4 regions of the Mesobacillus stamsii genome follow, and region 1 is predicted to be linked to each of the others. Evidence: riboswitches for the same ligand, from Rfam matches in the RefSeq annotation. Region 1 holds a riboswitch; each other region holds the start of a gene.
What was found. A riboswitch is a leader RNA that binds a small molecule or an ion and turns the genes downstream of it on or off. The one in region 1 is predicted to bind cobalamin.

Region 1 (7,865 bases):
TCTTTTATTTTTGGCGCAAGGTCATTTCCATTTTCATCAAAAATATGTGTGAACCATCCAAAATGGTTAAGCCCGAAATATGTTGGTTCAAACTTATTGTAATCATAATTTATTAGGCGACCATAAGAGCGGAGTAAGTTAACTGGCTGGTCACAAATATTTAGAATTTTTTTGTCATCTGGAAACACTCTATCTAGTGCTAGTGCGACAATAGCAGCCGGGTTAGTGTAGTTTAAAATCCAAGCATCGGCACTATAATGTCTTACATCATTGACCATTTCAATCATATCCCGAATAGATCGCATTCCATATGCGAAACCACCAGCTCCACATGTTTCTTGCCCAATTACTCCAAAACCGAGCGGGATTTTTTCATCCTTTTCACGCATTGGATATCCACCTGTACGCATTTGACAGAAGACAAAATCCATATCGCTGTATGCTTCAATTTTGTTTGTGGTATAAGTAAATTCTACTTCTGGCGCTTCTTCAGCGAATAAAATCTTGGCAAACTCTCCTATTACTTCCTGACGTTCTTCGTCAACATCATATAGTACAACACGTTTTAACGGAAATTCATGTAAATGTTTTGTGAGTGCTTTTAAAATTCCCGGTGTCCATGTTGAACCTCCACCTACTAGTACTATGTTATGTTGTTTCATTTAGTCCAACTCCTTTTTACTTCTAAAGCTATTTTTTCGACTTGCGGCCCATAAACGACCTGAAGATTATTTTCATTTATTTTTACAATTCCTGCAGCTCCTGTTGCTTTTATTGCTGCTTCATCAATTTTGTCGATTGATCCTAGTACAAGTCGTAAGCGGGTGAAGCAATTCTCTACTTCTTTAATATTTTCTGATCCACCTAGTGCTGCTACGATTGCATCACCTTTATCGGAAGTGGTTGATGCGACCGTTTCTTTATAAGCATCAGGAGATAAATTCGAATCTTCTTCGCGACCTGGGGTTTTCACATCAAAACGCTCAATTACCCATTTAAAAACAAAGTAGTAAGAAATTGCATAAACAGCTCCTACAATAATTGTTGCAATCCAATTCGTTGATGTTCCTTGAAGTACTCCAAAAACGGCTAGGTCAATTATCCCGCCTTGAACGTTACCGATCGCTACATTCAAAATGTCCATTAAAAAGAATGACATACCTGCCATAAAAGCATGGAAGAAGAATAATAATGGTGATACAAATAAGAAAGCAAATTCTATTGGTTCTGTAATTCCAGTTGTGAAACTAGCAAGTGCTGCCGCATATAATAAACCTTTAACATGCTTCTTCTGACTTGGCTTGGCTGCTTTATACATTGCCAAGGTAGCAGCCGGAAGACCAAATACCATAAAAGGAATTTTTCCTTGCGCTAGAAAACGTGTAGCTTCCTGCATAACATTCCAATCAAAGGTACCCTGAGCTAGCAGTGTATTAAAAATATTTAACGCACCAACAGTCTGTTCCCCATTAATATCTGTTACGCCACCGACAGGTGTGAAACGAACTAGTTGGTTAAGGATATGATGCAAGCCAGTTGGTACAAGCAGGCGCTCGAATGACCCAAATAAAAATGAACCGACTGCTCCAGAGCTAGCTATGACTCCACCTACCCAAACAATTGCATCATTAAAGAATGGCCAGATGAAAAACATCCCTAAAGCAAGTATGGGAATTGTTACTGTGACAATAATCGGAATAAATCGTTTTCCACCAAAGAAGCTGATTGCCATAGGAAGCTCGATTTGGTAAAAACGATTGTGCATAAATGCCGTCCACATACCGACAATAATTCCACCAAATACATTCATACGGAAACTAAATATTCCAAGGACTAATTCATATTGAGATGCAATTGTGGTTGCTTCAAGTTCATTCAACCCATTCTCTTTAAGAGCATCAATTGATGTGGAATCTGGTGTAATTCCTTGAATACCTAGCACATAACTGATTGTGACATGAAATAAAAGAAATCCAATTATTGCTCCAAATGCAGCTGTTGCTTTCTCATCCTTCGCTAAACCGATGGCTACAGATACAGCAAAGAGGATCGGTAAATTTCCAAATAAAGTTCCAACTAACTTTCTAACAAATCCCAGAAATTGTTGAACAGTCTCGATTTGAACAAAACTTTCACCGACAATATTTGGGTTTTGAAGTACCGCGGCCAACCCTAAAAAGATACCCGCTGCAGCTATAATAGATATTGGCATCATCAGCGATTTTCCTAGTTTCTGCATAAACCCTTTCACTTTAGCTTCCTCCTTATTTATATTTTGTTTGATCGATCATGTTTAGATTATATAAATAACTGTAAACGTTTCCAATAGTATTCAGGTAAGTTCGCATAGATACACAAAGGTTATAACTGTACACATTTTCGTGTACAAATACACAAATGAATGGGGGGAGGGAAATTTATTTGAGAGGAATTTATTTATTGAAAAAAGGTATTGTGGATAACATAAAAAAAGACCGATCTCTATAAATAGAGAGACGATCAATTTTTAATAGAATTACATCTTATTTGTTAGTAGATGACTTCAGATTGAGATAGTAGAAGTGCGCTTCCAGCTAACATGGAACAGAATCGACTGTATACGAATTGTATAGTATTCAAAAAAAGTTTTAAGATAGAGTCCCACTTGCATACCATCATCTAAATTGATTACTCTTTTGCATTCACAAAAGCATTTGTTTCTTTGACGGGATACCCAACTGTCTCTCTCGTTTCCTTTGCTGCTTCGATCATGATTTTAAGTGCTTCGATGGTTTCTTCGGTTCCTCTTGTTTTCAGCCCGCAGTCTGGATTGATCCAGAATCGTTTTGGATCGAGGACTTTCAGGGCGCGTGAAATGTTGGTGGACATTTCCTCAATAGTTGGTACTCGTTTACTATGAATATCATAAACACCGAGCCCAATTCCCTTTTCATAGGTGGTATCTTCGAACGATTGGATAAGCTCTCCATGGCTTCGCGACGTTTCGATTGAAATTACATCAGCATCTAAAGCGTTGATGGCATCCATTATTTCCTCAAAATCGGAATAGCACATATGAGTGTGGATCTGGGTTTCATTTTTTACTGTGGAGACTGCCAGCTTAAAGGCGTGAACAGCTGCATTTAAGTAGTTGTCCCATTTTTCTTTTTTTAATGGCAAGCCCTCGCGAAGCGCCGGTTCGTCTACTTGAATCATCTGGATTCCATTCTTTTCGAGAATGTTAATTTCTTCTCTTAATGCAAGCGCGATCTGGTTAGCAACGGTAAACCGGGAAAGATCATCGCGTACAAAGGACCAGTTCAGGATGGTGATCGGACCTGTCAACATGCCTTTTACAGGCTTCGAAGTTAACGATTGGGCATAAACGGACTCTTTCAGCGTCATCGGAGCCAAAAATGCTACATCCCCAAAAATGAGCGGTGGTTTGACGCATCTGGAACCATATGACTGCACCCAGCCAAATTTCGTAAATTGAAAGCCGCCTAATTTCTCGCCAAAATATTCGACCATGTCGGTACGTTCAAATTCTCCATGGACAAAAACATCCAGTCCTAACTTTTCTTGAATTTCAATCCACTTTTTGATTTCAGCTTTGATAAAATCTTCATATTGTTCCGTGGTCAGCTCTTTTTTACGCCATTTTAACCGTTGCTTTCTGATTTCCTGTGTCTGCGGGAAGCTGCCAATGGTGGTTGTCGGCAAAATGGGCAACTGAAAAGCGGACTCCTGCAGTTTGCTGCGGCTTTCAAAAGGAGCTTGGCGCTCGGCGTTCATTGCTTCTAGATTGGCAGTAGCAAGCTGGACTTTTGTATTGTTTCGTTCAGGAGAACCATTCAACGTCTCAATTGCAGCTTTACTGGCTTTGATATCTTTCTCAATTGCTGCTTTTCCCTCTTTTACTCCTTTTGAAAGAAGAGCAACTTCCTGCAGTTTTTCATCTGCAAACGAAAGGGCATTTTTGAGAGTGGGCGTTAATTCAGTTTCATTATTCACAGTTATTGGTACATGCAAGAGGCTTGAAGCTGGCTGAATCATCAACTGTTCACACTTTGCTGCTGCAGCAATTTTTTCAAGAAGGGTGATTCGTTCTTCTATATTTGCTCGCCACACATTTCGCCCATCAATCACACCTGCTGCAAGCATTTTGTCCTGAGGGAAGCCGAACGTATTTAATGCTTTCAAGTTTTGCCCATCATCATGGACAAAATCTAAGCCAATTCCGTGCACAGGAAGACTTGTAATTTCTTCAAAATAATCAAGATGGTCAAAATACGTCTGTAAAATCATTTTTATTTTTGGAGCCGCTTTGGTTAGTGTCTCGTATGTTTCTTTCAACAAATGAATTTCTTCGGCAGATAGGGTAGTGCACAATATCGGTTCATCGATTTGAACCCACTCCACTCCAGCCGCTTCTAATTCACCTAGCATCTGGGCATACAGAGGGGTAAAAAGCTCCACCATATCCTTTAATTCTTGTTGATCGTACCCTTTGGCCAGTTTTACGAACGTCACCGGACCGAGAATAACGGGTTTCCCATTGATCCCGAGTTTTTGTTTTGCTTCTTGATAAAAATGAAGCGGACGATTTTCCACAAATGCTGGATTTCGTTGATTTAACTCAGGGACGATATAATGGTAATTGGTGTTAAACCATTTAGTCATTTCTGATGCAACTGCAGAACGATTTCCTCGGGCAATGTCAAAATAGGTTTCGAGTGGCACTTTGCCTCCTTTGTATTCAAACCGTTCTGGTACAAGGCCAAACATCATTGCGGTATCGAGCACATGATCATACATGCTAAAGTCGCCAACAGGAATTAGATCAATCCCTTGATCCAACTGCTTTTTAAGATGATCCAAACGAAACTCTTGCATTTGCAGCAAAAAAGTTTCTTTTTCCATCTTGCCCGACCAAAAGTGTTCAAGCGCCTTTTTCCATTCACGATGCTCCCCGATCCGCGGGTAACCTAAATTTGTACTAATTACGTTTTTCAATGTGAAACACTCCTCGTTTTGTTTTAAAAAAATAGGTGAAACAACGAAAAAAATCCCTCTTTTTTGGGGAAAAGAGAGATCAATGCGCATCGTTAATTAAAGCTGAGAGAGAATCCCTCTCAACTCTGCGTATTTCACTTGCTCTATACACCCGTAGAGTAAAGTGCGTACAACAGGCAGGTCTCCTGGCTCTGGTTCACCGCTCCTTATCCCTTCCCATTTCTAGCGAAACAGTGGCTTAACGATAAGTCGCTCCCCAATACAGTGGCGGGACCGCGCCGGCTTCTCACCGGTCTTCCCTTTTAACTAAACAGCAAAGCTGCTCAGCACCTGAAGCAAACAGAGATACAGTTCTCGATAAAAAAACAGAAAACTGTAAACAAATATTAAAAATTTTTTAAATTTAATAAAAATACTAGCATGAGAAGAGGCTGGTGTCAAAAGATTACTCTTTGTTCTAATATATAGATGGTGAAAAATTCAAATTGCTGGCATTTCCTCTTTTCCTTCAAAACCTGTCCGAAGTTCGCCCTAGTTCGGACTACTTTTCCCCTTTTCCTGCTAAACCTGTCCGAACTTGGCTCTAGTTCGGACTACTTTTCCTCTTTTTCGCCGAAACCTGTCCGAACTTCGCCCCAGTTCGGACTACTTTTCCTCTTTTCCTGCTAAACCTGTCCGAACTTCACTTAATTAATCCAACTAACTTATCTGGAGTGTTTGTGAATTGGCCGTCGACTCCTTGGGAGAGGAGGGTTGTCATTTCTTTTTGGGTATTGATGGTCCATGGGTGAACGACGAGCTTGTTCTGATGGGCATTTTGGATGAATTGGGGTGTTACCAGCTCTTTGCTTGGTCCGATTCCATAGGCATAATCGGAGATTCGCTTGAATTCTTGGGATGGATCTTTGCCTTTTAGCATTTTTGCTGTGTAGAGTTGAATAAGCTTGACTTGTGGTACGATTGATTTTAGCTTGCGCAGGCTGTCCTCACTGAATGATTCGATAATGAGGTTGGGATCGTCGAGGATTTCGTTGCTTTTTAAAATATTGATCAATTTTTCTTCCATTCCAGGATAGATATTTGGAGCTTTTGTTTCTATATAAAGGCTTACTTTCCCGTCAGCCTGCTGTTTTACAAATTTAATCGCTTCGTCTAATGTTGGTACTGGCTGACCTAGGTAGTCTTTTTGAGCTAGCTTCGGGTTTGCCTGATTGAACCAAGCGCCAGCATCTAAACGCTGGATTTCTTTTAAAGTAAAATCTTTTACTCGCCATGGAGCGCGATGTGGATATATTTGTTTAACGTTCGTAGTTCTAGCGAGTGTTTCATCGTGCATCGCGATTAATTGGCCGTCCTTTGTCATTTGCAAGTCGATCTCTACATAATCTGCTTTCATTTGAATGGCCTGTTTATAGGCTGGCAATGTATGTTCCGGCCCATACGCGGACGCACCGCGATGGGCAATTACCGAAACAGTTACAATAATCGGGGCTTGGTTAACATTGTTTTGCCTTGACGCCAATGCATGAATCGCCCAGGGAACCGCTATCGGTATCAAAAAAACAAGACAAGCAAGACCAGCTAGCATTAGGTTCTTCATGATAAACATCCTTCGTGTTTGTTAAGTGTTAACGCTTATTTCTTATCGCAATCGCTCTTTCGGGAAAATCGGTAATAATCGCTTGGACTTGTACGTCTAACAGTTGGCCAATTTCCGCTGGATCGTTTACCGTCCAAACGCGTATTTTATCATATAATTCCCTTGCACCGATTTGATACTCCTCAGGAGGGGGCAATACCATTTTTTTATGAACATGCAAAGCCTCGAGGTCCAGCATGTTCATATGATCGATTGGAAAAGAAATTTTATTATTGACTAACCAGGCAATATTCGCGTCGGGAGCTACTTTTTTCATTCGCATTAACGACGGCAAATGGAAGGAAGAATACACAACTTTTCGATTGTTGCCATACTTTTTCACGATCGAATGCACTTTTTCTTCTATGCCCTCATAAACCACCGCATACGTTTTTAACTCAATATTTAGCTCCGTAGGATAGGGGGCCATTAACTCCAGTACTTCCTGCAAAGTAGGCACCGTTTCCGAATCCCACTCTTCCTCGTAGTCTGGTAATAGAACAAACCGACTTCCCGCACTAACTTGTTTTATTTCGGATAATGTCTGATCTTTAATCCAGCCTGTTCCATTTGTCGTCCGGTCTAGTGTTTCATCATGGATGACGACCACTTCTCCATCTAGTGTCAAGTGGACATCTAATTCGATTCCTTCCACACCTTGGTCGATTGCTTTTTTAAAACTAAGCAAGGTATTTTCAGGGTAGCTGCCTTTTGCTCCGCGATGGCCATAAATCTTCGTCATGTGATCACCTTTTCCTTTTATGATAAAAAAGAAAAAGCATGGCTGCCCACACCTTTTCCTTTTTCCAATGATCGGTTAGTTTCCTCTTGCTTTGTTCGCCTGTTGGATAGCATCGTTAAACTGCTGTACAGCTGTTTTATAGGTGCTATCTACGTTTTCACCATTATATACCGTTTCAAGTGCTGACTCAATAATTTTACGGCCTTCAGGAAGCATGTCCATTAATGCACCTTGAGTGGCATAGGATGGTTTTGTTGATTGCAATTGATCTACTGTTACTTTTAATTGCGGTTTCTCTGCCCAAGCATCTTTGACGAGCTTTTCTTCATAGGCAGCAGGGTTGATCGCAAAATAACCTGTTCCGACATGCCATTTCGCTTGAACTTCAGGTTTTTGAAGGTATTTCATGAATTCCCAAGCAGCCTGAGATTCTGCTTCTGGTTTGCCATCCATCATCCATAAGCTTGCACCACCGATAACAACACCTTG
Region 2 (7,865 bases), on a different contig from region 1:
AAAGATAAAAGTAGAATCCAAGTGATAAAAGAACAGACGAGACAACTCAACCAAAACAATAGCACGCGGACGCAAGCGTACTTTGATTTTTACCATCAGCATCCTGAAATACACTGGGCATTGCTTGGACATATGGTTTCCCGTAACGTTGGATGGAATATGACCGATTTAAAAGGGGAGCTGTTAACAAAGCTTTTGCCTGAACGAGAGCAGGAAGATTTTTTTGCATTTTTGGAACGAGGTAGTTGGTTGATTTTTCAGGATGTATTTCCCCAATTTTTGATTTATGACTTGAGTGTCAAGGTCAAGAAAGAAATGTTTTACCTTTTGCGCTATTTTGGTATTTCTACCTTTATGGAGACGATGTGGGATTATTTTTGGAATAGTGGCGACAAAACTAGCTTAGCGATTGCAATGGTGATTAATGAACAAAACTACTTGGAAAAAAGATTGATTCAAAATCAGCATTATCAAAAAATCGTTACAGGAACGGTCAGCTTTAAAATGTATGATTTCTTGAACCTTAATAACACTATTTTTCCTTATGCAGCTGGGAATGACACGGAGAAAGCATCCCTTGCTGGCGCAGCCTTACGGTATTTCACTTCGCTTCACGAGAGAATTTTATTCGGAAAAAAATTGTATTCGCTGCTTTTTCAGCAGGAAAAGATTTTGTCAGGAGTTTTGAAATGGGCCGATGAGCACCCACACACGGGCTCGCGAAAAGATTATTGGCCAGATGTATTTAATGATGTAAACGAATCTTTTCCTCGCTCCCTTTATAAGCGGCGCGTCAAAAATTGCGAGTTAAGGAAAGGTGCCGAGCGGCTGTACAGCCCGTCTTTAAAATACGCCTGGCCGAATATTCCTCAAGAAGAGGCAGAGAACGGGGATTGGTTTGAGGATTGGCGTGTACTGGATTATTTTCAAAGAAAGGATCATTGTGATGGAGATATTTTTCATCATTACTGCAAAACCATTGAAAAAATAGAACTGGCGGTTATGACGAAGGAAGCGATTCTTTTGCGGGAAGATGAACAAAGCTTATGAGAAGAGTCTGGGTGAGATTAGTAGGATTCATTCGCTGGGAAAAAACTTTTAGTCATTTCGTCTCAAATTGACACTTTTTTCGACAAAAATTGTGTATAATATATACCAACGGAAAATTAAATACATAAAGATTTGGTGTTTTCTAAACGCATTTCTAGTTTAGAGACTTAATAGGGAAGGTTGGTGAAATTCCAACGCGGTCCCGCCACTGTAACTGGGAGCTTCAAGCATGTTGCCACTGTACTTTTTGTATGGGAAGGCGCTTGATTTGCAATGACCAGAAGCCAGGAGACCTGCCAGATTCTTTGCTTCACAACCTACGAGGATAGGAGGTGTTTGAGAACGATTCTGTCTTAATAGACAAACCGGCACAAACATCTCCATGGAATAATGGGGGTGTTTTTTTAGGTTTATAGACGGTTTTTTAAAAAAAATTGGTACTTTAAAAGATAATTTGGAGGAATGAAGGATGAAAAAGTGGAACGCGTTCCTATTTGCTTTATTGCTGTTGATTGGGTCGCTAGCTGGATGTGGCAGCGACAATGCGGATAAGACGAAACAAGAAAACACAAACACTGCAGAAACAGCCCCGCAGGCAGAAGTGACTTTCCCTGTAGTGATCACAGACGGAACAGGACAAGATGTAACAATAGAATCAAAACCGGAAAAAATTGTTTCCCTGATTCCAAGCAATACAGAAATTGCATACGGGTTGGGTCTGGAGGAACAGATTGTTGGAGTTTCTGATTTTGATAATTTCCCTGAACAAGTGGCGGAGAAAGAGAAAGTTGGCGGCATGGAGTTTAATGTCGAGAAAATCATTTCTTTGAAGCCTGATTTGGTTCTTGCCCATGCTTCAAGTGCCCATACATCGGAAGCTGGATTGCAGCAGCTTAGAGATGCGGGCATTACCGTACTTGTCGTGAATGATGCGACAACTTTCGATCAAGTATATGAATCGATCAGCATGCTGGGAACAGCATCCGGCCAAAAGGAAAAAGCGGATGCGATGATTGCGGACATGAAGAATAAAACGGAAGAGATTCAAACAAAAGCACAAGCAATAAAAGAGGAAGATCGCAAGTCAGTATTTGTAGAAGTATCTCCGGCGCCGGAGGTTTATGCAGCTGGGAAAAATACATTCATTGATGAAATGCTGCAGATCATAAATGCAGAGAATACCGTTACCGAAGAGGGATGGCCTAAGCTGGATTCAGAGACAATTATAAAAAGAAATCCAGATGTGATTATTACCACCCACGGTTACTATACACCTGAGCCAGTTAAAAATGTAACAAGCCGCAAAGGCTGGGAGAATATTACCGCGGTCAAAGAAAATCGCGTAGTTGATGTACATTCAGACAAGGTGACGCGAACAGGGCCGAGACTGACAGAAGGGTTAGAAGAGCTTGCAAAAGCGGTTTACCCAGATGTTTTTAACTAAAAAGTTGAGCCCTTTTTCACATTTAAAGGAGGCTGTGCCAGAAATGGTATTGCTTCCTACAAATGGCTCAGACGAGGCAGCAGCAGTGGAAATAGGCTCAAGCCATCTTGAAGTGACAGGAGATTTCATTGTCTTGAAATCTCCTATTCCATTAAGAACTATTTCTTCGGGAGTTGTTGGCGCGGGAACGGGCTGGTACAGCAGCTTCGTGAACCGCCATGTGAACAAGGATTATAATTGCAGGGACCATCGGGAAGAAATGAGCCAATATTTGAAGAAACAGGGAATAGAGCCGAAGGAAACGGTGGGGATGATGACTGCCGTGAGGACAGAAGATGTATGTTATAAGCAATATCAAGAAGAAGGGTTTTCAGTGTTTTTCGTTATAACAGCAGGTGTGGGAAATGCGGTGGATGCCTCGAGAAGCAGGGAGTATTATTCCAATGACTCATCACCTGGAACGATCAATACCTGGATTTACATAAGCGGTGAACTGACCGAAGAAGCGTTCATCCAAAGTATTATCACAGCAACAGAAGCAAAAACAAAGGCGCTGCATGATTTGGAGATAAGGGACTCCTTGTCAGGGACCGTGGCAACAGGTACTTCAACTGACAGCATTCTCATCGCCTCTTCCCAGCGTGGGCAAAAGCTGGAATATGCCGGCACGATAACTCCTCTTGGACAAATCATTGGCAAAGGTGTCTATGAATGTACAGTCGAAGCAATTAGGAGCAGCCAGAAAAGGGGGAAGAAGTGATCGTCCATCATCTTATCGCCGTAACATTTGCTGTCCTCCTTGATTGGTTTGTGGGGGATCCGCCGGACTGGCCGCATCCGGTGAAATGGATGGGCACACTTATTTACAAATTGGACCGCATAATGAATAGGGGCAGCGGCAAAAAGGCAAAAGGCACGGCAATGGTGATCGTTGTTCTGCTGATTGTAGGGGGCATTGCCATCTTGGTTACTTCCATTTTTTACTACATCCATCCAGCAGCGGGCATTTTCATGGAAGCGATGCTGATTTCTACCGCGATTGCCCAAAAAAGTCTCAAGGAAGCTAGTCTATCGGTTTATGATCCACTTGTTACTAACAATCTTGAAGAGGCAAGAGAAAAGCTTTCTTGGATTGTTGGCCGCGATACAGAACGGCTTGATGAGCCAGAAATAGTCCGAGCGGCCGTTGAAACGGTTGCTGAAAACACGAGCGATGGCATTACTGCTCCGCTTTTCTGGGCGGCCATTGGAGGAGCCCCGTTTGCGCTTATATACCGGGCAATCAATACTTGTGATTCGATGGTTGGTTATAAAAACGAGAAGTATCTTGAATTTGGCTGGGCATCGGCAAAACTGGATGATTTGGTGAACTGGCTACCAAGCCGGTTAACTTCTCTTTGTATGATCATAATGAACCGCCCGATGTACACTACTAGAATGTCTGCCTGGAAAATGGTTAGGCGCGACGCCAGAAAGCACCCAAGTCCGAACAGCGGTTGGGGAGAGGCCGCTGTGGCTGCGATCATGGGGATCCAGCTTGGAGGCATCAATTATTATAAAGGGATCGTATCGAAACGCGCCACGATGGGCGAAGAACTTGTCCCTCTTGAGAAAAATCATATGGTAGCAGCAAACAAAATTGTAACAGCGACTGTTCCGCTCTTTTTAGCAGTGCTGTGGCTTGGGGGAATTGTCTTTGAAGTGGCCATCTCATGGTGCCAATCCACATTATTTATATGAAGAAATGAACCTGACCATTCCAAAGGAAAAGCTGGATTTCAGCGCCAATATAAATCCACTGGGACCACCTCCTTTGGTAAAAGAAAATTGGGGCGAACTCCTAGAATCGGTTCATGAGTATCCCGACCCAAACGGGACATTTTTAAAAAGAAAGCTAGCCGATCGCGAAGGATTGCAGGAAAATCAGGTGCTTCTCGGAAATGGAGCCGCTGAAATTATTTCCCTGATTGGCCGGATGCTTGCAGGGAAACAGGTGGTGATTGTCCAGCCTGCTTTTTCAGAATACGAAGAAGCATGCAGGGGGAATGGCTGCCAAATTGAGTATCACCAGCTGCCAGCTGACGGGGCCTGGATCGAGGACAATGTAAGTGACAAGCTCCAGAAAGCAGCTGCCTTATTTCTATGCAATCCTAATAATCCAACAGGTGCCTACTATCCTAAATCGATCATTCTTCATTTGCTAGAGGAGTGCACAAGGCTGCATTGCTTGCTAATTGTCGATGAGGCATTTTTCGACTTCCTCGAAGAATATGAATCTATTTCCCCTTACATACATGAATATCGGAATCTGCTCCTCATTCGATCGATGACGAAAATGTTTGCGATCCCTGGATTAAGGCTTGGCTATTTGCTTGCAGATCAAGAAGTCATTAGCAAGCTTGCAGCGATCCAACCCCATTGGAGTACAAATGCGATTGCATTGAAAGCAGGGGAATGGTGTCTCGATAGTGAATCTTATATAAAAGAAACGATTGCCTTAATCAAACAGGAAAGAGAACGTCTTTTCCGTTTTTATCAAAACCGAAACTTGACCGTTTCTCCGTCCCAGATAAATTTTTATCTGCTAACGGACTCGTCTCTTAATGACCAGTATCCGTTCTTGAAATTTCTGCTGGAAAGAGGAATCATACCGAGACATACCGTAAACTTTCCTGGACTTGATGGAGCATGGCTGAGATTTGCGATTAAGAAACCTGCGGAGAACGACAAATTGATGGAGGCGGTGGATGAATGGCTGGGGAGTCGTCTTTAATTTTTATCACTGGTGGTGTCCGCAGTGGCAAAAGCCGCTTTGCTGAAAATTTAGCAGGAGAATGGCAAGCGAAATATTCTGGGCAGCTGCATTATGTTGCCGCAGGGCAGCCGAGCGATCAGGAAATGAAAGAAAGAATTCTGCGCCATCAACGGGACCGTGAACTCAGCGGGCTGCACTGGAGAATATGGGAGATTCCAAGAAATCTTTCTCAGCTTTCTATCGTTCTCACAAAAAATGATATTGTCCTGCTGGATTGCCTGACCACGCTGTTAAACAATGAATTCTTCCATATAGATTGGCAGCAAGAACAGGTTGAGGTCTCAAAAAGGATTGAAACAAAAATCATAAATGATCTGAAGCAAGTGGCTCAGCAAACAAGAGCCCTCATCGTTGTCAGCAATGAAGTCCTCGGGGCAGCAATACCGGATGAAGCGATGGTATTCACCTATGCTAGGATACTAGGCAAGCTTCATCAAGCTATTGTAAAAGAAGCGGATTTTGCCTATTTGGTGGAAGCTGGTGTGCCGATGAGGAGGAAGGGAGAGGTTTCTCCATGAAGGGAATTATCGTATTAGGCACAGCTTCGGATGTTGGGAAAAGCCTGATTGTGACTGCAATTTGCCGGGCCTATGCAAATGAGGGTGTTAAAGTAGCACCATTCAAATCGCAAAACATGTCCAACAACTCGTATGTGACTGCTGATGGAAAAGAAATCGGCAGAGCCCAGGGGATTCAGGCAGAGGCAGCAAGGACCGAGGCGACGGTCTGGATGAATCCGATTCTGCTAAAGCCAAGGTCCGACCAGAATGCGGAAGTGGTCTTATTTGGGAAAGCAGTCGATACATTGTCGGGAAAGGCTTATCGGGACGTTTTTTACGAACAGGGACTGAAGGCAATATCTTCCGCTTTCGAAAAACTTCAAGAGGAATTTGAAATGATTGTAATGGAGGGTGCGGGCAGCCCGGTTGAAATCAATTTGAAGGACCGGGAGCTGGTCAACATGAAGGTGGCAGAAATTGCTGATGTACCAGCTGTTCTAGTCGCAGATATTGACAGGGGCGGCGTATTCGCCAGCATTATCGGCACATTAGAACTAATGTCTCCAGAGGAAAAAAAGCGGGTCAAAGGTCTCATCATCAATAAATTTCGCGGCGACATCTCCTTATTTGAACAAGGGATTGACTGGCTGGAATCCAGAACAGGGATTCCTGTACTTGGTGTACTCCCATTTCTCGAAAACCATATGATGGATGGCGAAGATTCTTTATCGATCCCCGCATCTACTTACAAAACCGGACTAGATATTGCCGTTTTCAAGCCTCCATACATTTCGAACTACAGTGATGTTGAGCCTTTCTATCATGAGCAGGACGTGTCAGTCCGCTGGGTCCATTCACTTCGGGAGATCGGCGAACCAGACGCTGTGCTCCTGCCTGGCACAAAAAGCACGATCAAGGACCTTCAATATTTTAAAAAGGAAGGAATCGACAGCTGGCTTCGTGATTATGCTGCGAATGGAGGATTTATAGCTGGGATTTGCGGTGGCTACCAAATGCTTGGCGAGAAGCTGCTTGACCCGCTCGGAAGCGATACCGGTGCAGCCTGCTCGGAGGAAGAAGGACTGGGAATCATTCCAGCTGTCACTACCTTTTCAATGGAGAAAACCACTGTGCGAACAGAAGGGAAACTCCATAGGCGCATTGGAACGGATCTTACTGTCCAGGGGTTCGAAATTCATCTTGGCGATACGGAAATTGGTTGCTGTCAGCCATTCCTGCTGCTGAAGAATGGCAGTGAAGAAGGTTTTTACGGAAAGGACGGCCGGATCATTGGGACCTATCTGCATCATATCTTTCACAATGATGATTGGAGAAATCACTGGCTGAATTCCATTCGAACGGCGAAGGGACTTCCTGAGCAAAAACCCGTTTATATCAGCAGGCTCAAGGACCAGAAGTATGATGAACTGGCCGAGCATTTAAAAAAACATCTACACTGGGAAAAGCTGAAGGAAATTTCTGATCATTGGAGAAATAGCCATGAGTTGGTTTAAGGGATTTCTGATCAATCTCCAGTTCTTCTCGACGATACCCATTCCACTTAGCTTACCAATGGACAAAAAGCATCTGGAAAGAGCGATTCAAACATTCCCGATACTTGGGATAGTGCAAGGCGCCATTTACGCTGGTCTTCTTTATAGCTTGATGGAGTGGACCCCGTTTTCACCACTAGCAGCTGCGTTTGTCCTGTGGCTTGCAACTATCCTCTTAACCGGAGGAATCCATTTGGATGGCTGGATTGATTCAAGTGATGCGTTTTTCTCTTACCGGGATCAGCAAAAGCGACTAGAAATTATGAAGGATCCAAGGACCGGGGCGTTTGGGGTTTTGTCCGTTATTGTGCTGTTGAGTGCGAGATTTTTCTTCCTTTACGAAATTATCAACATGATAGGAGATGCTACCTATCTGCTAGCACTTGCTATTCCGTTTCTAAGCAGAACAGTAATGGGAGTGTTGCTCGTTTCAGTCAAGCCAGCAAAAAAGGAAGGGCTCGGCGCATTGTTTAAAGAGTCTTCTTCACAGAAAACCGTATGGA
Region 3 (7,865 bases), on a different contig from region 1:
CGAACTTCCGCCATAACTGATGAAAGGCAACGGGATCCCCGTAATCGGCAGCAGCTGAATGGTCATTCCGATATTTTGAAAGACATGGAAGGCAATCATGCTGATAACCCCTGTACTAATATAAATGTTAAAAGGGTCATTCGTATCCAGTGCTGTTTTGGTCAGGTGGTAGATGAGCAGGAAATAAAGGCTGATAACAAAACTGCCGCCGATAAAGCCAAATTCTTCACCAATGACGCTGAAAATAAAGTCCGTATGGCTTTCGGGAATATAGACTTCACTGCCATTGATTCCTTTTCCTGTCAGCATGCCAGAGCCAATCGCACTAAGGGATTTCAACAGATGGTAACCGTATTCCGGGTAGCTCTCCGGATCAAGCCAGGCATAGATGCGGCCAAATTGATACGTTTTTACTCCGAGATATTCTTTCAGAATTTCCGGCTTCCAAATGACGAGATAAAGAATGCTGGCTCCTATTGCGGCTCCGCTTCCATAGAGAGGCAGGATGATAGCCCAGGTGATGCCTGAGACGAGGATGATTCCAGTAAAAATCGCTATGATTACAAGAGATGTTCCGAGATCAGGCTGCATTAAAATCAGTCCCAGCGGCAAGGCGGTAATGACTCCAAGTTTGACGAACAGCAGGAAATCAGTTTGGAGGGTCCTGCTAGGATGGTTTTGATGATGGGCATAGATGGCACTGCTCAAGGCTAGAATCAAAAAGACTTTCATGAATTCAGATGGCTGGAATGATCCAAGTGGTTCGATGAAAAACCAGCTTTTTGCCCCGTTTCTTTCTTCAGCAATGCTGGCAGGGGCGAAAAATAGGAAGATGAGCAGAAAAATCCCGAATCCATATAAATACCAGGAGAGTTTACGGTATTGTTCACTGTCAAACATCATGACTACTGCAATGATTCCTGAACCAACGATATACCAGAATATTTGCCTACTTAAAAAGTTCTGCCCAATATATTGCCCGGTTTTCTGAGCGCTATAAATCGCAAGGCAGCTGGTTAGAAAAAACAGCAATAGGAGCAGTGTCAGTGTCCAATCAAAACGATCATATTTTTTAGTCGTTGTATCCATTCGCTCCACCCGGTTCCATTCGTTTTCCTAATAATCGACTATCTGGTTTCGTTTTCCCTAAAGGCAAAGTTCCTACCATTTTATGTTAACAGACAACGCTAACGCTCACAACCCCTGACTCGGGAATCGACTCAGATATGGATTAGACGAATGATGGGAGGGTTTGGTTTCTGTAACAAGGGGATTCTTTTTATAGGTGGAGTGGATAATATTTATGACTCGGAAGAAAGATATTTCCCTGCGTTTTTGTTAGAATGGAAGAAGCTGTCGTTCTGAAGCTTAGAATTCTCCAGGAGGTTTTGCAGTTGAAAAGGAACCATCCTTATAGCAGGGATTTACTATATCTCCACATGAACGAACGGGACCATTATGTGCTTTCGCATGGAATCGAATTTCATGAATTTTTCAAGTCGTTACAAGATCCATTTGCCCATCTGTTGCTGTTGAAGCATCGCTATGAGGATGGCGAATTTAACAGTCATACTTTATTTGAATATGTACCTGGTGACAATGCTGAAAAGCTGGCACAAGCGAATGTACATGCATTCGGTGACTTTTGCTGGATTGATTTTGAGGAAGTGGAAGCGCTGAACGTGCTGACCGCCCAAGAAATAGCCGAACTCCTTTATCTTGGACATATCAAGCATCATTTGAAGCTGCCATTTTACAATCAGCTTAATAATCGGTTTGTTTATTTGTCCAATGAAGATGGCTGGTTCAACAAGATCTATTATCGCAATTTCAATGACTTTTACCGCATGCTTGGCGATGTTCTATCAAGCAAACTCGGAGAAATGAAGCCGGAAAAAATGCTGCTTGGAATCCGCAAAAAAAAGTCTTATCCATCAGTAAGCAAAGAAATTCTTAAAGCGTTGATCCCTGCTTTGAAGGAAGGGGCTGTGCTTTCGCTGAAACAGATGCAACAGAACCGCAACAGGATGGAAATACCAATCTGGATTATCGGAGATTTTGCCGACATGGATGACATGCATGATGAATACAAAGAAGCAAGTCGCAGCCAACCGGACGGCAGAATTGTTTTTGATAAAAAGTTAAAGGAATGGAGCTTGCTTGCACAATAAGTAGAACAACAAAATTTTTGCCGCGATTGTTGGAAGATCGTGTATAATGAGTTGGAATGGATCATTGCATATTGAAATGAACAGGTGTCTTTTTAACGAGACTTAATAGGGAAGGTTGGTGAAAATCCAACGCGGTCCCGCCACTGTAAATGGGAGCAAGCTGAGAAATGCCACTGTACAAATGTATGGGAAGGCACAGCGAGCATTGACCATAAGCCAGGAGACCTGCCTGTCCATTGTACCAAGCCAACCTACGAGGATAGGGAGGTGTCGACAAGCTTTATGTCTTTTTTGTAAAAACATTTGCTTACTCGGACATCTCCGCTTCAGATGGAGATGTCTTTTTGTTATTTTTCGAAAAAATGGGGGGAGCAAATGAGGCCATTTACCCGGATCATTTTACATAATAAAGGAATAGCCTATGTATTTGCGATGGCATTCTTGATCAGCTCGATGCTGCTGGGGATCGCAATTGGAACGGTAGCCATTCCTGTCTCTACTATTATAGAAATCATTTTTACAGATATTTTCCGGTTACAGGGACAGGGGATCGATCCAATGCATGCTAGTATTGTCATGGAAATTAGGCTGCCGCGTGTTTTGCTGGCAGGCCTAGTTGGTGCGTCACTTGCAATCGCCGGCTCTGCATTTCAGGGTCTGCTGCGAAACCCTCTTGCCGACCCGTATACGCTTGGAATTTCTTCGGGTGCCTCCATTGGAGCAGTTGCAACGCTTTTTTTTGGCGTGTCACTGCCTATGGTTGGAGCATTCACCCTGCCGATGCTTAGCATTCTGTTCGCATTTGCCACTGTGTTGTTTGTGCTATTTTTTGCCCGAAAAGTCGACAGACTGCTTAGGGTGGAGACAATTATATTAACTGGAATCATTTTAAGTTCCTTTCTTGGATCATTCATTTCATTGATGATTGCCCTATCTGGCGAGGAGCTGCGGCAAATTATTGGCTGGCTGCTTGGCAGCGTCTCGATGCGTGGCTGGGAATATATAAAAATCATTTTTCCTTTCTTCCTTATTGGACTGGTGATATTGTTGGCAAATACGAGGGAGTTAAATGCGATGTCCTTTGGAGAAGAGCGGGCACAGCATCTCGGTGTCAACGTCGAGCGCCGCAAGCTGTTGATTTTGCTGTCCGGTTCACTTTTGACCGGTTCGGCTGTTGCAGTGTCAGGAACGATCGGCTTTGTCGGCCTGGTTATTCCCCATTTAACAAGGACTATCTGGGGCCCTGACCATCGCCATTTACTGCCATTATCGGTGCTGATTGGCGGGGGATTTCTGATTCTAGCCGATCTAATCTCGCGGACGATTATTGCTCCATCAGAATTGCCAATTGGTGTGATTACAGCATTAATCGGTGCTCCGGTTTTTGCGTTGATTTTAATGAGAAATCGCAGAGAAAGAAGTGCTGGACGATGATTACTGTGAATGGCTTAACTGGCGGATACGCAGGCGGCGAGGTGCTGAAGGGCATCTCCTTTCAGGTTGGCCACGGGGAGCTTTTCGGAATTCTTGGTCCGAACGGAAGCGGGAAAACGACGCTGTTAAAAATGATCAGCGGTGCATTGGAATTCAGAAAAGGTGCCATCGAGCTGGATAGCCGGCCGTTGACTCAGTATTCACCGAAGCAGCTGGCGAGGATGATGGCGGTCCTGCCGCAGCATTCCGACCAGGCGTTCCCATATCGTGTGAAAGAAACCGTTTCGCTTGGCCGTTATGCGCACCAGAAAGGCTGGTTCCACAGCTGGAGTGAGGAAGATGAGCAGATTGTTCTCAAAGTGATGGAACAGACAGGGATCACCCATCTGCAGGAAAAATCAATTGTTGAACTGTCCGGGGGTGAAAGGCAACGAGTCTATCTTGCGCAGGCACTGGCGCAGCAGCCGAGGATTCTGCTGCTTGATGAGCCGACGAACCATCTGGATCTTAGCTTTCAAAAAGAGCTGTTGGATTTGCTAAAAAAATGGGCGGCAGAAGAGGAGTTGACGGTGGTCTCGATTTTTCATGACTTGAATCTAGCCTCGCTTTACTGCGACAGGCTACTGCTAATGGAAAATGGCGAGGTACTGATTGTTGATACTCCTGCTGAGGTTTTAAAAGAAGAGCGAATCAAGGCTGTTTACAAGACAAAGGTCAAAAATCATCCGCATCCTGAAATTGCCCGGCCACAGCTGCTGCTCGTTCCTAAATCAGACGGCAATCAAGCAGCCAATTTCCAAATAGACGCATCGTATCTTGACATTGGATCAGACCGGATTGCACTAAAGACACCGGCGAAATTGAGGACAATGTCTTCTGGAATTACGGGTGCCGGGATTGGCTGGCATAATTCCTTCGTCCACCGGGTGGTTCCGATGGATTATGATTGCAGTGACCATAAAGCAGAAATGGCTGAGTTTCTGCAGGCGAATGGTTTCCTGCCGAGCGAGACGGTTGCGATGATGACGGCTGTTCCTGCGGAATCCGTCGCACACCGTTTTTTTAAGAACGGGGAAGTTTCTATCTTCATTATGGTCTCTGCAGGTAATACGCATCGGGAGAGTCCAAGAAATATCAATACATGGCTGTTCATTAATGGCCGAATCTCGGAAGAAGCGTTCATCCAGAGCGCAATGACTGCAGCTGAGGCGAAAATAAGGGTAATACAGGAGCTGCAAGGAAGCAGTACTAGCGATGCTGGCCAGTCAGCTGGTATTTCAACCGACAGCATCTGTATCGCAGCTACGCAGCAAGGAGAGCTAATTGCCTATGCTGGAACCGCTTCGCCACTAGGCAAGCTCATCAGTGACGGGATTTATTCCTGCACTAAACAAGCGATTTTGAACTATCGAGCTGGAAAGACTTTATGAAGGAATCTGCAACAGAAGATGTCCAGGGCGCCGTAGAAAAACTGCGTGCCGCCGGTGTCTCGATCCTGCTCGAACCAACCGAAAAACCATGGGGCCAGGTCGTTGCCTATGCAGCCGACCCGGATGGGCATTATATTGAAATATGCACACCGATTGCTTGAAACAAAGTCCTGCAGTTAGTCAGCTGCAGGACTTTGTTTTGTTTAATTTGGATTTTTAAAGGAACCCTGTTTTCGCTGAAACCATGAACAAGGTGGATTCTCATTTTATAATTTTAGGATTTCAACGTAGAAATGAGAAAAATGAAGCTATTAGTCGAATTGCAAAGGAAACATGATAATACACCGTTTACAATATGGGTTGCCTGTTTTAGGATTTGTGTTATGATAAATCCTGTTTATCACGGACCCGGCTTGCTTGAGAGTAGGAAGCCATGAAAAAAATCATATTAAGGGGTGTTTTCTTGACTACTAAAACAATAAAAGAACAATGGTTTGGCAATGTAAAAGGAGATATCCTTGCAGGGATTGTCGTTGCACTTGCTTTGATTCCTGAAGCGATCGCTTTTTCGATTATTGCCGGTGTGGACCCGATGGTTGGGCTTTACGCTTCCTTCGCTATCGCTGTCACAATCGCGATTGTCGGCGGCCGCCCAGGCATGATTTCAGCAGCAACTGGTGCGATGGCACTGTTGATGGTGACGCTTGTTGCCGACCATGGTTTACAATATTTGATGGCCGCTACGATTTTGACAGGTGTCCTGCAGATTCTGTTTGGTGTGTTCAAACTGGCGAGGTTCATGAAGTTCATTCCCCGTTCCGTTATGATCGGTTTCGTGAATGCACTGGCCATTCTAATTTTCATGGCACAGCTTGGACAATTTGTCGATGCTACTTGGGTAATGTATGCGATGGTAGCGGGTGCGCTTGCGATCATCTATCTTTTTCCGCGCATCACAAAAGCAGTTCCATCACCGCTTGTGGCGATTATTGTAATTACAGTGATTGCGCTGATAACTAAAAGTGATGTAAGAACCGTGGGAGACATGGGGAACCTGACATCTGCACTGCCAACTTTTCTGATTCCTGATGTCCCTTTTAATCTTGAAACTTTGAAAATCATCTTCCCATATTCATTGGCTTTGTCGATCGTTGGTCTTCTGGAATCCTTACTGACAGCTTCTATCGTCGATGATATGACAGATACTACTATTGATAAAAATAAAGAAAGCCGCGGCCAAGGGATTGCCAATATTGTAGCCGGTTTATTCGGCGGCATGGCAGGCTGCGCGATGATCGGTCAATCCGTCATCAATGTTAAATCTGGAGGGAGAGGCAGACTATCTGCTCTCGTTGCTGGTGCATTCTTGATGTTCCTGATCCTTGTGTTAGGAAATATCGTTGTCCAAATTCCGATGGCCGCCCTTGTAGGTGTCATGTTCATGGTATCAATTGGAACATTCGATTGGTCATCGATCAAAGCTATCGCAAAGACCCCTGTTACCGATACAATAGTTATGGTTACTACGACTGTTACCACAGTGTTTACTCATGACCTTTCAAAAGGTGTATTTGCCGGAATCATTTTAAGCGCGATTTTCTTTGTCGCAAAAATATCAAAGGTAAAAGTAACTTCTACACTCGATGTAGCAGCCAAACGCCGCACATATTTCGTAACAGGACAAGTATTCTTCGCGTCCGTTACAGATATGCTTGAATCATTTGATTGGAAAGAAACAGCAAAAGAAGTCGTCATTGACCTGACTCATGCCCATGTATGGGATGATTCAGCGGTTGCGGCAATTGATAAAATTGTCCTCAAATTGAGAGAGAACGGAACGGTTGTCCGCCTGCAGGGGCTGAATGAACCAAGCTCCCACTTGATTGACAAACTAGCCGTTCACAAACAGGAAGGTGCCAAGCTTTCCGGTCATTAAAGAAAATAGGAGAAAGTGCGTGGACAAATCAACGTGCTTTTCAATGGGAATTAATGGAGGGGAATGGATTGTTTAAAAGAATCTTGCTCGCTTCCGATGGATCAGATCATTCAGTACGTGCGGCGAAAAAAGCCGTTGATCTGGCCAGGCTAAATGGTGATAGTGAAATAACAGTGGTTTATGTTGTCGATGGGCAAACTTCCAAGGAGGATATCCTTCATCATGCGGACCAGACATTGGTAGAGGGAAAAAGAAAAGCCAGGCTTCAACCTGTAACCGATATGCTTGAAAAAGAAAACCTGAGCTACAAGCTTGAAAAATTGCATGGAGAACCAGGTCCAGCGATCGTTGATTATGCAAACAAGAACCAGTTTGATGTCGTGGTCGTCGGCAGCCGCGGTTTGAATGGACTGCAGGAAATGGTACTGGGAAGTGTCAGCCACAAAGTCGCAAAACGGGTTAAAGCACCAGTTTTAATTGTAAAATAACCAGCGTTCAGGTAAAGCCTGAGCGTTTTTTCTTATTTAAGAAGAGCTTCCTGTTAATTTCACAGCTTATTAGAATTGTATAGATTTTCATAGCGAGTTGGAAATTCCGGCGGTTTTTTACAAAATAATCGACACATTAAAAAAGGGATCTTTCCTTTCACGAAATTATCAGTTTATTCATATTATAAATTAGGCGATTGCTTCAGGTGCGAATGCCTATTGCTAATTTTATTTTTGCTGCAGGTTTCAGGCAATTCAAACAGGAAATAGTATAAATATTAAATATTGATAACAATTCCTTAATTGAAAAATAAAGTGGTAAAATAATAACCGGATTGAATTTTATTGGAGGTCTATTTTATGAAGACGAGAATTGGGCTGCTGTACGGCGGCAAATCGGCTGAAC
Region 4 (7,865 bases), on a different contig from region 1:
ATATTTCAGTATCTATAATACAGATTACATGAAACGGCTCTTGTGGCAAACAAAAAGATACTTGTGAGGGAGAGGACGATGAACGATTTACTAAAGAAATTGAACCGAGTAAGCCTGGTGAAGCAGATCATTGCTGGTCTGGTAATCGGGGTGATCCTGGCACTTGCAATCCCTGGAGTTGCAAAGCCTGTTGCCATTTTTGGATCATTATTTGTAGGGGCTCTGAAAGCAGTTGCTCCCATTTTGGTACTGTTCCTGGTTATGTCGGCGATTGCCCAGCATAAACGCGGACAGAAAACAAACATGAAAATGATTATTTTCCTCTATTTTTTGGGAACGTTCTTGGCGGGACTTATCGCCGTTATTGCTAGCTTCCTGTTCCCGGTAAGCTTAAAATTGACAGCTGGCACCGAAGGAATGACGCCTCCAGGAAGTGTGGTAGAGGTTCTTAGAACATTATTGCTCAATATTGTTGACAATCCGGTTAACGCTCTTATAAATGCTAATTATATCGGAATTTTAGCCTGGGCAGTCCTGATCGGTTTTGCTCTGAGAAGTGCAGCAGATTCAACAAAAGTGGTGATTGGCAATTTAGCCGATGCTATGTCCAAGATTGTCGCCTGGGTTATAAAATTTGCTCCGCTTGGCATTATGGGTCTAGTATTTGAATCCATTACGACAAACGGGCTTAGTTCCTTGCTTGGTTATGGAAAATTGCTTGCGGTTTTAATAGGCTGTATGCTGGTCGTTGCGCTTATCGTCAATCCCCTTATCGTGTACACGATGATAAGGCAAAATCCATATCCGCTTGTGTTTAAATGCTTAAAAGAAAGCGGGATTACCGCTTTCTTTACAAGAAGTTCAGCTTCTAATATCCCTGTGAATATTAAAATTTGTGAAGAATTAGGGCTGGATAAAGACTCCTACTCTGTTTCGATTCCGTTAGGCGCAACGATTAATATGGCAGGAGCAGCTGTAACGATTTCCGTGATGACACTGGCTGCTGTCCATACACTTGGCATTCAAGTGGATATTCCAACCGCCATCCTTCTTAGTGTGATGGCTGCCATCAGTGCAGCCGGTGCTTCTGGTGTTGCTGGCGGCTCATTGTTGCTGATCCCTCTCGCAGCCAGCTTATTTGGCATCCCAAATGATGTCGCGATGCAAGTGGTTGCTGTAGGTTTTATCATTGGCGTTGTGCAAGACTCTGTTGAAACGGCACTTAACTCATCGACAGACGTTCTTTTTACGGCTGCTGTAGAATTCAGAAAATGGCGCCAAGAAGGAAAAGTAATCAACATCAAGAAGACATCTTAACTGTCAAATATTCAAATGAATAGTGAAAAATAGTTGAAAAAGCAGGTAAGATGATTTACTATCAATTCATATAACACAATATATTGTGTTAGTAAGAGATTTTTACATCTAAATATTGAAATTGCCGATAAGTATGGTGTCTGAATAAGACTTAATAGGGAATCTGGTGTGAATCCAGAACTGTTCCCGCAACTGTAAGTGCTGACGAAATAAGGATGAACCACTGTCTAACAAATAGATGGGAAGGCCTTAAAATAGGGTGATGCACAAGTCAGGAGACCTGCCATATTTATTCGTGTTATCTTCTTCGGGAATAGGGAAGGTATACGGGGATAAATTGATAGTCTCATGCTGTTTTTGGTGCTTTATATGAGCTGTTAGGATATCAACGTTACTTAAACCCATCTTTCGAGATGGGTTTTTCTTATTTTTCAGGGAGCATTTTTTACACACAGGAGGTCGGACATGGAAGGATTATCAGCAAATGTGTCAAGGACATTTCAGAACAGGCTCGTCCTGCCGCCAGATACAAACCATCTTGGCACGATTTTTGGCGGAACCGTGCTGTCCTATATTGATGAAATCGCCGCAATTGCCGCGATGAAACACAGCAGGAGGGCAGTTGTCACCGCCTCGATTGACTCGGTTAACTTTCTGTCTGCCGCGGTAGTAGGCGATATTTTAACACTCGAAGCGGTGGTCATTTCAACAGGCAGAACATCAATGGAAGTATTCGTGAAAGTGGAAAGTGAAAACTTGAAAACAAGCAGGAGAACGCTGACGACCACGTCAATTCTTACGATGATCGCGAAGGATGAGAATGGTAAACCGGAGCCAGTCGCAAGGGTCATTCCAGAAAACGATCAAGAACGGGAGATGTTCAATACTGCCGATATGCGAAGGAAGCGCAGGCTGGAAGCAAGAAAAAGCAATCAAGTTGGAGGGATAATCGATGAGTATCCAAGCAAAGGATGAAAATGCAGCAAAACTGATCGCAGAAATAGAGTTTGCGTTCCCTAAATTGGACTTTCCATTTTTCAAAGCAAAGGTGGACCAAGCCCTTGAAGTGAAGGATATGACCGATGATCAGATCGAGAACATGTTGATTTTGACCGCAGTGGAACGAATTAGCCGGGACGAGCCTGAATGGACATATGTAGCTGCGGGGTTTTATTTAAAAAAATTATACAGACTTAGTGCCCATTTTCGAAATGGAAGAATAGAATCTGGTTACGGTTCATTCTATGAGTTGATCAATAGCTTAATAGAGATTGGGATTTATGACAATCGAGTGTTAGCATCCTACTCCCGTGACGAAATAGATCACCTGGAAAAAGTCATCGATCCAGAGAGAGACAAGCTGTTTACCTATATAGGGCTTTTAACCTTGGCGGAAAGGTATCTGGCACGCACCCAAAATGGTGATATTGCCGAACTTCCACAGGAGCGATTCATGATGATCGCGATGACATTGTTAGCTGAAGAACCAAAGGAAAAGCGGATTCCATTAGTGGAAGAGGCTTACTGGGCGCTTTCCAATTTATATATGACAGTCGCCACACCGACATTATCGAACGCTGGCAAAAGCTATGGACAGTTATCGAGCTGCTTTATTGATACAGTTGCTGATGATTTAAGAAGTATTTACGACTCGAATACAGATATTTCCACCTTAAGCAAAAACGGGGGCGGAATTGGCGTTTACCTTGGAAAGATCAGAAGTCGCGGCAGTGATATCAAAGGTTTTAAAGGGGTCAGTTCGGGAGTCATTCCGTGGATGAAACAACTGAATAACACCGCTGTTTCGGTTGATCAATTAGGACAGCGTCAAGGGGCGATTGCTGTTTATCTCGATGTGTGGCATAAAGACATCTTCTCATTCCTTGATGCCAAGCTGAACAATGGAGACGAGCGCCAGCGGACGCATGATTTATTTTCAGGCATATGTATCCCGGATTTATTTATGGAACAGGTGGAAAACCGTGGGGACTGGTATCTGTTCGATCCTCATGAAGTAAGGAGGGTCATGGGATTTTCCCTTGAAGATCATTTTGATGAGGAGAAGGGGGCTGGCTCCTTTCGCGAAAAATATTGGGCTTGCGTCCATCAATCTGGTTTGTCACACGAAGTGGTTCCTGCTATTGAAATCTTCAAATCTATCATGATTTCTCAGCTCGAAACCGGCACCCCCTACATGTTTTACAGGGATCAGGTCAACAGGCTCAATGCAAATCACCATAAAGGGATGATTTACTGCAGCAATCTCTGCACAGAAATCACCCAGAATATGAGCCCTACCCTCCTTGAAGAGGAAACGGTGCAGGACGGAAAGATAGTAATCTATAAAAAACCGGGGGACTTTGTTGTCTGCAACTTATCCTCGATTTCTTTAGCAAAGAGCGTGATAGATGATGTACTTGAGAGAGTGATCAACATCCAAGTTAGGATGCTCGATAATGTTATCAATATCAATGAAATTCCTGTCCTCCAGGCGCAAATAACCAACCAGAACTACAGGGGAATCGGACTGGGTACATTTGGGTGGCATCATTTACTGGCTCTTCAAGGGATTAAATGGGAAAGTGAAGAAGCGGTCGAGTATTGTGATCGTCTCTATGAAACGATTGCCTTTTTCACTATCAGCGCAAGTCTCGAGCTGGCAAAAGAAAAAGGGGCATACCCTTATTTCGCAGGATCGGACTGGTCAACAGGACAATTTTTCAAAAAAAGACAATACATTGGTGACAGCTGGGACAACCTGGCTGAGGAAGTAAAGCAGAATGGAATCAGAAATGGGTATCTGATGGCGGTAGCTCCAAATTCTTCCACTTCGATTCTAGCTGGTTCGACAGCAAGTATTGATCCGGTTTTTAGGTTGGAATACTCCGAGGAGAAGAAGGATTATAAAATCCCTGTGACCGCACCAGATTTATCGGCCGAAACGATGTGGTTCTATAAGACAGCCTATAACGTGGATCAGCATTGGAGCATCAGACAGAATGCCCGCCGACAGCGCCATATCGATCAGGGGATTTCGTTTAATTTCTACGTCACAAACAACATTAAGGCAAAAGCGCTGCTGGAGCTGCATATGGATGCATGGAAGTCCGGACTGAAAACGACGTATTACGTCCGCTCCACCTCCAGCAGTGAGTTTGCTGAATGTGAGAGCTGCCATAGTTAAAAGAAAGGATGAAAATCAATGACGCAATTGAAGAAAAGAAACCTTGTAGACGTTGGAGCTCCCAATGCTTCAACTGGCATTTTAAATGGCCAGAGTTCCAATATATTGAATTGGGATGATGTCCGTTTCCCCTGGGCTTATCCAAAATACAAGAGAATGCTGGGGAATTTCTGGACTCCTTTTGAGATCAATATGTCAAAGGATATCAAGCAATTTTCCATGCTTTCCGAAAAAGAACAGGATGCTTTTTTGAAAATCATCGGTCTGCTGGCACTCCTTGACAGCATTCAAACAGACTATGCTGGCAAAGTTGCCGATTATCTCACCGATTCCAGTTTAAATGCATTAATGATCATTTTGGCACAGCAGGAAGTAATCCATAACCATTCCTACAGCTACGTGTTATCAAGCAACGTATCCAAGTCGAAGCAAGAGGAAGTGTTCGACTACTGGCGGACAGAACCGATCCTGCGCAAGCGGAATGAATTTATCACGGACGGCTATAAAGGGTTCGCGGAACATCCAAGCATAGGAAATTTGTTGCATTCCATCATCTATGATGTCATTCTCGAAGGCCTGTTTTTCTACTCGGGCTTCGCCTTCTTTTATAACCTTGCGCGGAATCAGAAAATGGTCGCCACCAGCACGATGATTAACTACATCAACCGGGACGAACAGCTGCATGTAGGGTTATTTGAAAAAATTTTCAAAGAGATTCTCCTTGAAAATCCAGAATATGACACAGAATCACTGAGAGAATTTGGAACGACAGCCTTCCAAAAAGCGGCACGATTGGAGACTGAGTGGGCTGAATACATTATCGGCAACGAGATCGACGGGCTACTTTTGTCAGACGTGGAAGCATATATCAAGTTCATGGCAAACAAACGGGCAGAACAACTAGGCTTTACTGCCCCCTTCGAAGGGCATCGAACCAATCCATTAAGATGGATTATCGCCTATCAGGAAGTGGACCTTGGCAAAACGGACTTCTTTGAGCAAAAATCAAGACAGTACACGAAAACCTCCGATGAGAATGGGTTTGATGAACTATAAGACTGCCATCGAAAACAAAAGAAAAGCGCGTTGATCCAGAAGGATTAACGCGCTTTTTAAACAGGCATACATAAAAAGATGTCCTGCTCCAAAGAATGAACTTTTATAAAAAGACATGATATAATGGTATTAATAGTAAGGAAGAATGTGAGGGATTCGTTATGTTATATGATGTTCTTCAAGAAAAGCGTGATTTAATATTAAAAATTGCAGATGATCATGGCATCTATAATGTACGGGTTTTTGGTTCAGTTGCAAGGCATGAAGATGGACCTACAAGTGACCTTGATTTACTTGAAGAATTTGAGAAAGACAGAAGTTTGTTTGATCTGGTTCGATTTAAACAAGAGATTGAAGACATACTCGGTATTAAAGTCGATGTTGTAACAGAGAACGCGATTCATTGGGGTATGAAAGAAGATGTGGTAAACGGAGCTATTCAATTATGAAAAAGGACAAAATCTATTTGCTTCATATTTTGGAGTGCATAGAAAATATTGAATTATATATTTCAAATGGTGAAAGTGACTTTTTTAGTTCTAAACTAATTCAAGATGCGGTCATTCGTAACTAAACGTGTTACAATAGATTTTCGAAAGCAAAATCCCCATGTACCTTGGCGTGAGATGGCGGGATTAAGAGATGTTTTAATTCACGATTATTTTGGAGTAGATAATGGAATAGTATGGAACGTGGTTGAAAAAGAAATACCACTTTTGAAAGAAAAAATAACCGTTATTCTTGATAAATACGTTTAATACGTAAAGGCTTGGGATTTAAGGAATCTAAAGCCTTTTTATTGCTAATTCACTTACAAAATTGTTCCTGTTTGAAGTGGGAAATACTTGGAGAATAGAACTGAAATACAAAAAGCCTTACCCGTTTTTCAGAACGGATAAGGCTTTTTGTTAGGCTTTTCTAAGCTGTGGTTGCTGCCTTTTTCTGGGTACTTGTTGCTTCTGAAGTCTTTCTCTGGTAGTAATACCAGTTTAAGATGATCGACAATACATAGAAACCAATGAAAAGCGAGAATGCTGGCACATAGCCGCCGGAAATAGTAACGGACCAGCCGAACAGCTTCGGAATCAGGAAGGATCCGTACGCCGCGAAGGCTGCGGTGAACCCTAGGACTGGTGCCGCTTCTTTCGGAACGAAGATTTCAGGGATCATCTGGAAGGTGGAACCAGAGCCCATACCAGACGCAATGAACAGAATCAAGAATGATGCCAAGAATCCGCCGAACTGCTTTGTGCCTAGAAAATAAATGACACTACCAGCTCCAGCCAACATCACTATCAGGACGATCGACGTCAGCTTAGCTCCGCCCATTTTATCAGCAAGCCATCCGCCGACAGGGCGTGATGCTGCGGCAAGGAAGGCACCTAAGAAGGCAAAAGAAATATATTCAGGGAACTGTGCTTTCAATAATAGTGGGAATGCTGCTGAATACCCAATGAAAGATCCGAATGTTGCAACATAAAGCCATGTCATGATCCAAGTGTGTTTCCTTTTTACAATCACGAATTGATCTGAGAATGATTGCTTTGTTCCAGGCAGGTTATCCATGCCGAACCATGCTGCGATCGTGACAATTGCAATTGGTACAAGCCAGATGAAAGCTGCATTTTGCAGCCAAACCTGCTGGCCGTTGGATAATTGCTGTCCATCACCAGCGATAAAAGCGAAAGTTCCAGTTGTAATGATCAACGGTGTTACGAATTGAACGACAGAGACCCCCATATTGCCTAAACCACCATTGATTCCAAGTGCGGTTCCACGTGCCTTTTTCGGAAAAAAGAAACTGATGTTGGAGGAAGAACTGGAAAAGTTTCCGCCACCCAGGCCGGAAAGTGCTGCGAGTAAAAGCATAACCGAATAAGGTGTATCAGGGTTCTGGACAGCGAAACCGATGCCAATTGCCGGAATCGCAAGCACTGCCGTCGACAGGACGGTCCAGTTACGACCACCCATCATCCCGACTCCAAAGGTGTAGACAAATCGTAAAGTTGCACCAACAAGACCAGGCATGGCTGCTAAAGTGAAAAGCTGCTGATCCGTAAAGCTAAAGCCAATATCATTTAAGCGAATGGCAACTACAGACCAAATCTGCCAGACAATGAAAGCGAGCATCAGGGAAGGAACAGAAATCCATAAATTCCGTTGGGCGTGTTTCTTGCCTTCGGATTGCCAAAAACGATTGTCTTCCGGATTCCATTTATTTATGCGAGCCATTTTCATTCCTCCAAATATTTTTAAGTAGGTGTTTATAAGATTAATAAACCATTTATATCACACAGTAGTTGTGACG

Region 2: linked by a shared signal. The riboswitch ahead of J2S25_RS07400 (ABC transporter substrate-binding protein) and the one ahead of metE (5-methyltetrahydropteroyltriglutamate--homocysteine S-methyltransferase) in region 1 are both predicted to bind cobalamin.
Region 3: linked by a shared signal. The riboswitch ahead of J2S25_RS15755 (FecCD family ABC transporter permease) and the one ahead of metE (5-methyltetrahydropteroyltriglutamate--homocysteine S-methyltransferase) in region 1 are both predicted to bind cobalamin.
Region 4: linked by a shared signal. The riboswitch ahead of J2S25_RS14675 (acyl-CoA thioesterase) and the one ahead of metE (5-methyltetrahydropteroyltriglutamate--homocysteine S-methyltransferase) in region 1 are both predicted to bind cobalamin.

What each region holds. Positions count from the first base shown of each region.
Region 1 is NZ_JAUSUN010000002.1:174,530-182,394, forward strand. Features, by position in the region: gene J2S25_RS02310 (6-phospho-alpha-glucosidase) at 1-662, opposite strand, end outside; gene J2S25_RS02315 (PTS transporter subunit EIIC) at 659-2,251, opposite strand; gene metE (5-methyltetrahydropteroyltriglutamate--homocysteine S-methyltransferase) at 2,668-4,995, opposite strand; cobalamin riboswitch at 5,154-5,344, opposite strand; gene J2S25_RS02325 (glycerophosphodiester phosphodiesterase) at 5,678-6,595, opposite strand; gene J2S25_RS02330 (glycerophosphodiester phosphodiesterase) at 6,624-7,376, opposite strand; gene J2S25_RS02335 (ABC transporter substrate-binding protein) at 7,452-7,865, opposite strand, start outside.
Region 2 is NZ_JAUSUN010000006.1:179,225-187,089, reverse strand. Features, by position in the region: gene J2S25_RS07405 (DUF2515 family protein) at 1-1,050, shown strand, start outside; cobalamin riboswitch at 1,167-1,365, shown strand; gene J2S25_RS07400 (ABC transporter substrate-binding protein) at 1,520-2,494, shown strand; gene J2S25_RS07395 (adenosylcobinamide amidohydrolase) at 2,538-3,254, shown strand; gene cbiB (adenosylcobinamide-phosphate synthase CbiB) at 3,251-4,234, shown strand; gene cobD (threonine-phosphate decarboxylase CobD) at 4,191-5,267, shown strand; gene J2S25_RS07380 (bifunctional adenosylcobinamide kinase/adenosylcobinamide-phosphate guanylyltransferase) at 5,246-5,827, shown strand; gene J2S25_RS07375 (cobyric acid synthase) at 5,824-7,323, shown strand; gene cobS (adenosylcobinamide-GDP ribazoletransferase) at 7,310-7,865, shown strand, end outside.
Region 3 is NZ_JAUSUN010000024.1:23,979-31,843, forward strand. Features, by position in the region: gene J2S25_RS15745 (FtsW/RodA/SpoVE family cell cycle protein) at 1-1,089, opposite strand, end outside; gene J2S25_RS15750 (hypothetical protein) at 1,395-2,171, shown strand; cobalamin riboswitch at 2,237-2,418, shown strand; gene J2S25_RS15755 (FecCD family ABC transporter permease) at 2,547-3,605, shown strand; gene J2S25_RS15760 (heme ABC transporter ATP-binding protein) at 3,602-5,035, shown strand; partial or broken gene J2S25_RS15765 (VOC family protein) at 5,047-5,196, shown strand; gene J2S25_RS15770 (SulP family inorganic anion transporter) at 5,469-6,971, shown strand; gene J2S25_RS15775 (universal stress protein) at 7,040-7,459, shown strand; gene J2S25_RS15780 (D-alanine--D-alanine ligase) at 7,820-7,865, shown strand, end outside.
Region 4 is NZ_JAUSUN010000020.1:62,152-70,016, reverse strand. Features, by position in the region: gene sstT (serine/threonine transporter SstT) at 79-1,317, shown strand; cobalamin riboswitch at 1,435-1,619, shown strand; gene J2S25_RS14675 (acyl-CoA thioesterase) at 1,783-2,292, shown strand; gene J2S25_RS14670 (ribonucleoside-diphosphate reductase subunit alpha) at 2,270-4,501, shown strand; gene J2S25_RS14665 (ribonucleotide-diphosphate reductase subunit beta) at 4,520-5,557, shown strand; gene J2S25_RS14660 (nucleotidyltransferase family protein) at 5,719-6,006, shown strand; gene J2S25_RS20060 (HepT-like ribonuclease domain-containing protein) at 6,112-6,315, shown strand; gene J2S25_RS14655 (MFS transporter) at 6,476-7,789, opposite strand.